Regions from separate parts of the Pseudobacillus badius genome, predicted to be linked through region 1. Evidence: riboswitches for the same ligand, from Rfam matches in the RefSeq annotation. Region 1 holds a riboswitch; the other holds the start of a gene.
What was found. Region 1 has a riboswitch for S-adenosylmethionine ahead of B1A98_RS14120 (class I SAM-dependent methyltransferase). Riboswitches for the same ligand answer to the same signal wherever they lie in the genome.
Positions count from the first base shown of each region.

Region 1 (4,667 bases):
CGGGAAATTTCCCGGGTTTCTTCCTGTTCACTCATAAAATGCCGGGCGGCGGTCTTCGAAGATGGGGATGCGTTTTCTTATCTCCGCTACTTGCGAAAGATCCATTTCAGCTATGAGCATTTCCTCTTCTTCTCCTGCTTCGGCAACCACTTCTCCCCATGGATCAACGATAATGGAATGGCCGGCGAATTTATTTTTAGGGTCTTCACCGCTGCGGTTGCAGCCTACAACATAGCTTTGGTTCTCTATGGCTCTGGCAATCAGCAATGTCCGCCAATGGTCCTTGCGGGCAAGCGGCCATTCAGCAGGGATAAATAAGACGTTCGCCCCTGCCAGTACGTGTTTTCTTAGCCATTCAGGAAAGCGGATGTCATAGCAAATAAAAGCGGCCATCTGTTCGTTTTCAAGCATAAATAAGCCGTCATCTTTTCCCGCTTTTAAAAACTTCTCTTCTTCCATTAACCGGAACAGGTGCAGTTTGCTGTATTTTTTCAGCAGTTCTCCCTCTTTATTAATAACAATTAGTGTATTTTCCACACCCTCTTGTGTTTCATTGGCTACGGAGCCGCCAATTAAGTGCATGCGATGTTTTTTAGCTTGTGCCGATAAGAATTGCACTGTCTTGGCTGCTTCCTTATCCGCGATCTCATCAAGCCTCGTTAAATCATAGCCAGTTGTCCACAGTTCAGGCAGCACCGCCAGCTGGCAGCCTTGATCAGATGCTTTTTGCAGCCATTTTTCTGCTCGCTTGTAATTTTCCTCTGGATCGCCAAAGGCGATATCCATTTGGATAACTGCAGTTTTTAATTTCATTTCAACCCCACTTTCCTTTCCGAAAATTCTTACTTTACTTTCTCTCCCTTTCGTTATACCATTATTAACTATAATTTGAAAGCGAGGGCTGCGTGAATGAAGACTTTTGAAACAGCTAATCGGCTTCAGGCCTTGCCGGAGCAATTCTTCGCTAAATTGGGCCAACAGATTAAGGAGGCCTCTGACAAGGGACAGGACATAATCAATTTGGCACAGGGGAGTCCTGACCAGCCAGCATTCTCCCATATCAAGGAGGCATTGAAGGCAGCAGCTGACAATCCCGCTAATGACAAATATCCGCCTTTCCAAGGCTTTAGCCATGTGAAAAAGGCTTGTGCTGATTTTTATAAAAGGGAGTATGGCGTTGAAGCAGACCCGGAAAAAGAAATAGCCCTTATTATCGGCGGCAAAGCTGGATTAGTCGAGTTGCCGCAATGCTTGCTGAATCCGGGGGATATAGCGCTCGTGCCCGACCCGGGATATCCCGACTATTGGTCCGGCATCGCTCTTGCCGGCGCTGATATGCACATGCTGCCGCTTGAAGCAGAAAACGGTTTTTTGCCTCGCTATGAAAAGATTCCAAAAGAGGTAGCTGAAAAAGCAAAGCTCCTGTTTATCAATTATCCAAATAACCCGACAGGAGCAATGGCAGATTCCGCTTTTTTTGAAAAGACGATTCAATTTGCTGATGAACACGGGATTTGTATTGTTCATGACTTTGCTTACGGAGCTATTGGGTTCGATGGGAAAAGACCGATTAGTTATCTTCAAGCCAATGGGGCGAAGGAGCACGGCATTGAAATTTATACTATGTCAAAGACATATAATATGGCAGGCTGGAGAATCGGATTTGCAGTTGGCAATCCGAGCGTGATTGCTGCCTTGGAGTTAATGCAGGAACATTTGCATTGCAGTTTGTACGGGGGCATTCAAGAAGCAGCCGCAGCTGCTTTGCTTGGTCCGCAGGAGCAGGTGCATCAGCAGCAGGCGATGTATGAGGCGCGCCGCAACTTGCTCATCAGCCGTTTACAAGAAATTGGCTGGGAAGTCACCGCACCGGAGGGCTCTTTTTTTGCCTGGCTGAAAGTGCCGAAAGGGTATACATCTCAGCAGTTTAGCGAGCTGCTTCTCGAAAAGGCAGGCGTAGCTTTTGCACCGGGAATTGGTTTTGGCGAGCGCGGCGAGGGGTATGTCCGTGCCGGCCTGGTCGCATCTGAAGAACAAATACAAGAAGCTGTTCGCCGTATTGCCCAGCTGAATATTTTTAAAAAGCAGGTTGACAGCCGAGTGTAATCGTGCAATAATTCGAATGAACTGAAAAATGAATTTATTTAAAGTGCCAACTAGTTGGCTTAACAATAGCTGAATGAATTAAATAACAATGAATATCTTATCAAGAGCAGGTGGAGGGACAAGCCCAATGAAGCCCGGCAACCGACCCCCGTATATGGGGGCACGGTGCTAATTCTTGCAGCGAAAGCTGGCAGATAAGAGAGCGGATTATTTGAAAACCTCTTCTTATCTGAAGAGGTTTTTCTTTTGTTTGGATTATTAAAAAAAGGAGGAACGACATATGGCGGTAACAGATCGAAAAGGAGTAGCGAGTGACCAAGTGTTAGGATGGACGATTTCATCCGGCAGTTTTCTGCAAACAGCAAATATCAAGCAGGAGGAGAATGTATTATGGATTGGAGACTCTTTGCCTCCCGCTATCATACATGCGAATAAAGCCAGGATTGTTATGGCTTCTTCCGCTGTTTTCAACTCTGTGAAATCCGGATTTGATGTGGCAGCCTCCCAGTTGGGCATCCATTTCTTAGAGAATGGAGAAGAATGGCTGCGACAGAGCTTTCATTTGTTGAATCCGGGCGGTCGCCTGGTGATTGATTTGGCTGAGCCTTCTGCACTGCAGCAATCGGCGGACGCAAAGTATATAGGCAGCCTGCCAGATTATTGGGATCTTTTGCGGGAAATTGGTTTTGAAGCCATCTTTGTTCAGCAGATCGCCGTTCATTCTTTTTTAGAGGCGATAGAGCAAGGATGGGCGGAGCTGGAAGAAGAGGCTCCCTTTCCAGCAGCAGTTAATCGCTTTGTTGCTTTGAAAGGCTGTTGAAGTAACGGGCGGTGAAATCAACAAGCGGACGAATAGGAATCAGCTTGCAAGCAGACTGGGCGAGAGAGCCTGTCGCAACCGGGATTTCTTGTTCGAAGGCTTGGCCGATTTCATTAAACCGCTCGGATGTTTCTTCAAGCTCCCAATAAACTCGCCAGACCCGTTCTCCGTTTTCCATCATTGCTGAGCCTTGCTTAAAAGCTTTGCGGCCATCGTTTGCCCGGTATTCACCAAGGTGCATAGCGGTACATGAGCTGTAGTCCGTGCCGATAAATAAAGCGGCCGCATCAAGCTCATATAATCGGGCAAGCGGTGACTGTTCTCCAAAGGCAAAGTCCACTGAATGATGGTCAGTGATGAAAGAAGCATGCTTTCCCCATGCTGTAAACGAACAAGAGGGGTGGCCGCTTCGCTTGACATCAGGAAACGTCCGAAAGGCTTCAGCGATCCGTCCCATCCCTAACGTAGAGGTGATATCCGGCAAATAGGCAGGCATGAAGTAACGAATACTCGGCCACCACTCTTCTGGTACCGGCGGATTTTTCCAGTATTTTGGATCTGTGTTATCGCTGGTTTGTGCCGGCATGACAATGGTTCCGCTGCTGGAAACGGATTCCATAAGTGCTTGGATCACAGTGTTTTCGCCGCCAGCCACCCAGCCGATGGAACGCAGAGAAGAATGCACGATAAGAACATCTCCTTGTCTCACTCCAAGGGACTGAAGGTCTTTCATTAAGGTCTCTGCTGTGATTGCTGATTGAGCCTTCTGGATTGAAGTATGGTCTTCCATTGTTTCCCGCCGCCTTTTTTACTCGTTTTCTTCTATTATAAAAGATAGAGGCCGCGAACAGAAAAGCAACGGCAAAAAAATGCTGTTTCGATGCTTTTTTCTTTCCGGCTTGTCTAGTATGATGAAAAAGACTAAGACAAAAAAGGATGAAAACGAGTGAATGAACGACAAATATGTTACCGAACGCTTCCTTACACTAAGGAAAAGTTTTTCTATCAATATAAATCTCTGACTAAAAGTGAAGCCCATCATGTGTTTCTTGAAAGCGGAAGAGGAGGGCGTTACAGCATAGCCGGGTTATCGCCGTCAGCGGTTGTGCTGTCTGACGAGGAAGGCATTCAAATTCAGACGGCAGACAGTGAAGAAAAGCGCAAGGGAGCGCCGCTTGCTGAATTGGAGAGTTGGATGAAAGAATTCCAACTTCCTAAGCAAGAAGGGCTTCCTGATTTTCAAGGCGGGGCGATCGGCTATATCAGCTATGATTATGCCCGTTATATTGAAAAGCTGCCGGATTGTGCGGAGGAGGACCTTAGACTGCCAGTTCTCTATTTTCAAGTTTTTGATGAATGGGCTGTCTTTGATCACCAAACAAGCACTCTTTGGCTGCTCGTTATTGGCGGGGAGAAAGCAGCAGAACAGAAGCTGCAGCAAGCGGAAGAGAAGTGGACCGCTGTATTCCATGAAGAAGCCGAGGGAGCCGCAGATCCTGCTGCCGATGAGTTAAAGGTATCTTTTTCGGAAGAAGAGTTCCAAGCGGCAGTTGAAAAAACAAAACAATATATTGCTGAGGGAGATGTTTTCCAGGTTAATTTATCTGTCCGTCAGTCCAAGCCGCTTTCTGTTCCGGCGCTGGCTGTTTATGAGGAATTAAGAAGGCTGAATCCCTCTCCGTATATGGCTTATATTCATACCCCTGAATTTCAAATCGTATCCGGCTCCCCGGAGCTGCTG
Region 1 is NZ_MWMM01000009.1:30,019-34,685, forward strand. It holds gene B1A98_RS14110 (carbon-nitrogen family hydrolase) at 28-813, opposite strand; gene B1A98_RS14115 (pyridoxal phosphate-dependent aminotransferase) at 910-2,106, shown strand; SAM riboswitch class I at 2,201-2,307, shown strand; gene B1A98_RS14120 (class I SAM-dependent methyltransferase) at 2,387-2,926, shown strand; gene B1A98_RS14125 (AAC(3) family N-acetyltransferase) at 2,895-3,716, opposite strand; gene pabB (aminodeoxychorismate synthase, component I) at 3,873-4,667, shown strand, end outside.

Region 2 (4,667 bases), on a different contig from region 1:
GATATTCAGGAAAAAGCTCTGATTAATACGACCAGCCGGCTCAAGGAACAAGGACTCAACGAACAGGTGACACTATTTGACCGCGGACATGAGCAGGCTGCTTCTTGTATTCCTCCCGAGTGGAAAAGCCGGCTGACAGGAGCTGTCTTTAACCTTGGCTATTTGCCAAAGGGAGATAAGTCCATTGTCACCAAACCGGAGACAACAATCGCTGCTGTAAAGCAAATTTTTGAGATGCTTGTCCCCGGCGGCATCATTGTACTTGTGATCTATCATGGACATGAGGAGGGAAGGGAGGAAAAAGAAAAACTAATCGACTTTGTGGAAAAGATCGATCAGCAAAAGGCGCACGTGCTTCGTTATGAATTTATCAATCAGGCAAACAACCCTCCTTTTATTCTTGCTATCGAAAAAAGATAAATTCAGGAAAGAAGCCACTCTTATCCAGGCAAAATAAGCAGGCGCAAGCATAAGATGCTTGCGCCTGCTTATTTAAACCCTCTTACCTCGCCGCAGTCTCTGTCTGTCAGCCGTTTTCATACAAGAAGCCGATGAGTTTTTCAAATAGGCTGCAAAGGCATTTGAAGGGGGACAGGCGTATTGCCGCCTCATTCTTCAATCACGTATCCTAATAAACGGAGACGGTTCTCCACAAACCCTTTTGCATAGTGAAAAACCTCTTCCCTCTCCGGTTCATTAAATATTTCATGATACAAGCCCGGCCATTCCTTGTAATGCATTTCCGACAAATCAAGCCGGTGAAACCATTTTCTGACGGTTTTTTTGTCAACAATCAGATCATGGCCGGCTTGCATGATAAGAAGCGGAACATCCGGCACCTCTCCCGCTTTTAAATCCGCGGTCTTTATTGCCTGCAGCAGCTCGCGGTACCATCGAACGGACACTTTATTAACATAGAGTGCATCTTCCTTATCAGCTTGCCGCACCTCTTCATTTCTTGTCGCCATGTCAACAGTCAGGCCAGAAGAAAACTTTACTGAAGGGGAAAGCGAATTTAATCCATGTGATAGAATATCCATAATTTTTGGTGGTGTATGAATCATTCCCAGACAAGGAGAGGATAAAATAACGCCCGCGGTTTCTACTTCCATTTCCTGCAACAGGCGAATAGCAACTAGCCCTCCCATGCTGTGTCCCAATATAAACAAAGGCAGATCAAACTGATAAGCCGCCTGTATCCAGTCCTTTACTTCGTCGATGTACTCATTAAAAGATGAAATGTGCCCTCTTTGTGCTCTCGATGTCATGCCCTGGCCAGGTAAATCGCCCATAACCACATGAAAGCCGTTTCTGCGCCACATTTCAATCAGCCAACCGTAACGGCCATGGTGCTCCATTGCTCCATGAATCATCATGATAACACCTTTCGGCTGTTGTTCTGTTTCCCATTTCCACATCACGCATCTTCCTCCGGCTTTTTATAGTCCTATACTTTTTTACCTTCTATTATACAAACCAAATCGTTTTAGATAAAATAATAAGCAAATCCAATTCTGTTTTCCTTTGCGGGAACATGAAAGAAGGAGAGAAAAAGATGATCTATCCTTACAATAACAAAACACCTGAGATTGCTGAATCTGCCTACATAGCTGATTATGTAACCATTACCGGCGACGTGACAATCGGCGAAGAAACCAATATTTGGTTCAACACTTCGATACGTGGAGATGTCGCTCCGACAGTGATTGGCAGCAAAGTAAGCATTCAAGACAATTCTGTGCTTCACCAAAGCCCAAACAACCCGCTTATCATTGAAGATGAAGTAACAATCGGCCACCAAGTGATTCTTCATAGCTGTAAAATTCGAAAGCAAGCGCTGATCGGCATGGGCTCCATTATTCTTGACAATGCAGAAATTGGGGAAGGAGCTTTTATTGGAGCCGGCAGCCTTGTTCCTCAAGGAAAAGTCATTCCCCCTCATTCTGTCGCCTTTGGACGGCCGGCGAAAGTGATCCGTCCAGTGAATGAGGAGGACAAAAAAGACATGGAACGCATCGTTAGAGAATACGTTGAAAAAGGCCAATATTACAAAAGCATACAAAAAAATCCTGAGGGCTAAGCAGTCCCCAGGATTTTTTCTTTTGATTAATTTGCCGCCTGGCTTTTCAGAATTTCAGCCTTGTCTGTTCTTTCCCAAGGAAGGTCGACATCCACACGGCCGAAGTGTCCGTACGCTGCTGTTTGTTTGTAGATTGGACGGCGAAGGTCAAGCATATTGATAATGCCTGCCGGACGCAAATCAAAGTTGCTGCGCACAAGTTCAACAAGCGCTTCTTCAGAAACCTTGCCCGTGCCAAACGCATCAATCGCAATCGAAACAGGCTGAGCCACACCGATTGCATAAGCAAGCTGAACTTCACATTTATCAGCAAGACCGGCAGCTACAATATTTTTCGCTACATAACGAGCGGCATAGGCTGCTGAACGGTCTACTTTTGTCGGATCTTTACCGGAGAAGGCACCGCCGCCGTGACGTGCATAACCGCCATACGTATCAACGATAATCTTGCGGCCGGTTAACCCAGCATCTCCCTGAGGTCCGCCAATCACAAAGCGGCCTGTCGGATTAATAAAGAATTTTGTATTTTCATCAATTAATTCAGCAGGAACAACCGGATCAATGACATGTTGGCGCAAATCGCTTTGAATTTGCTCAAGCGTCACTTCTGGATGATGCTGTGTGGAAATAACAATTGTATCGATTCTTACCGGCTTGTCGTTTTCATCATATTCAACTGTCACTTGTGTTTTTCCGTCCGGACGCAAATAAGAAAGTGTTTCTTCTTTTCTCACCTTTGTCAGCTGACGGGATAATTTATGAGCTAGGGAAATTGGCAGCGGCATTAATTCTGCTGTTTCATTACAAGCAAAACCAAACATTAACCCTTGGTCTCCCGCACCGATCGCTTCGATTTCTTCATCGCTCATCTGGCCTTCACGTGCTTCAAGCGCAACGTCTACTCCTGCCGCAATATCCGGGGACTGTTCATCGATAGATGTCAGCACGCCGCAAGTATCCGCATCAAAGCCATACTTGGCACGCGTGTAGCCAATCTCTCTGATGGTTTCCCGAACAATTTTATTAATATCGACATAAGAAGAGGTTGTAATCTCCCCCGCTACGAGCACAAGCCCAGTGGTAACAGATGTTTCTGCTGCTACACGTGCATTTGGATCTTTTGATAAGATTTCATCCAGGATTGCATCGGAAATTTGATCGCAAATCTTATCCGGATGCCCTTCAGTGACTGACTCTGAAGTAAAGAGACGACGATTGTTAGTCATGAAACTTCCTCCTTAAAAATGATCAACTGACTGCCGATCGTTAATGGTACGGTACTCATTTCCCCTAAGTTTATCCTTTTAAAATAAAAAAACCCCTCCTGAAATAAAGAGAGGAAAGGTTGGTCTTATCAACATAGGCCTTTCACTCTTATCGTTCAAGGTTTTGCCCTTGCTGCAGGTTAGCACCTTTGTCTTGAATACCACTTATATTCATAAGTACTGACAGTCAGGATAACTGACAGTCAATCAAGCAGGTTGCCGGGCTTCATCGGGCCTGTCCCCTCCGCCAGCTCAGGATAAGAGTATCCGTTCAAGGTTACATAATACGAAATCCAATCAGTAATGTCAACTGCTTTAGCGTAAAAAATTCCTTGTTTTTTCAGTTTCTTTTTATAGAAAATCGGACAAGATTAAATAAAAAATGTCACAAAAAAAATAAGTGAATAGTATAGACTATTAAACGTAATGTGTTATACTAATTTTTGAGCAAATACTGAGAGAACAACTACTTAAATTCAGATAAAGGATGGTTATTAATTTATGAAGACTGCAAGCGTTTCAAGCGAAATTCTGGAACTTTTAAAAGGTGGCAACGTAACAATGCAGCCATCTGTACCGTTGCTCGTAGAAAAAGTACTGAATCGCAAAGAAGGCGTGTTAACTGCTTCTGGAGCGGTTCGTGCCGAAACAGGCAAATACACTGGACGTTCTCCTAAAGATAAATTTATCGTTGAGGAGCCATCAGTAAAAGATAAAATTGATTGGGGCACAGTGAATGAACCGATTTCTGCTGAGGTGTTTGATCAATTATACACGAAAGTGATCAATTATTTAAAGGAAAGAGAAGAATTATTTGTTTTCAAGGGATTTGCAGGAGCGGACCCGGCTCACCGCCTACCGATCCAAGTCATCAACGAATATGCTTGGCATAACCTGTTTGCCCATCAGCTGTTCATCCGCCCATCGGAGGAAGAATTAAAAAGCCATCAAGCCGGCTTTACGATTGTTTCTGCTCCGAACTTTAAAGCAGACCCTGCAGTAGATGGAACGAGATCAGAAGCATTTATCATCATTTCTTTTGAGCGCCGCATCGTTTTGATCGGCGGAACGGAATATGCAGGAGAAATGAAAAAATCTATTTTCTCTGTCATGAACTTCTTGCTTCCTGAAAACGACATTCTATCTATGCATTGCTCAGCCAATGTAGGCTATGAAGGCGATGTTGCTTTATTCTTCGGACTTTCCGGCACAGGAAAAACAACATTAAGCGCAGATCCAAACCGCCGTTTAATCGGGGATGACGAGCATGGCTGGTCTGCTAACGGGGTATTCAACATTGAAGGCGGCTGCTATGCAAAAAC
Region 2 is NZ_MWMM01000008.1:15,641-20,307, reverse strand. It holds gene mnmM (tRNA 5-(aminomethyl)-2-thiouridylate-methyltransferase MnmM) at 1-420, shown strand, start outside; gene B1A98_RS13370 (alpha/beta hydrolase) at 609-1,418, opposite strand; gene B1A98_RS13365 (gamma carbonic anhydrase) at 1,556-2,080, shown strand; gene metK (methionine adenosyltransferase) at 2,107-3,306, opposite strand; SAM riboswitch class I at 3,452-3,609, opposite strand; gene pckA (phosphoenolpyruvate carboxykinase (ATP)) at 3,847-4,667, shown strand, end outside.
Region 2: linked by a shared signal. The riboswitch ahead of metK (methionine adenosyltransferase) and the one ahead of B1A98_RS14120 (class I SAM-dependent methyltransferase) in region 1 are both predicted to bind S-adenosylmethionine.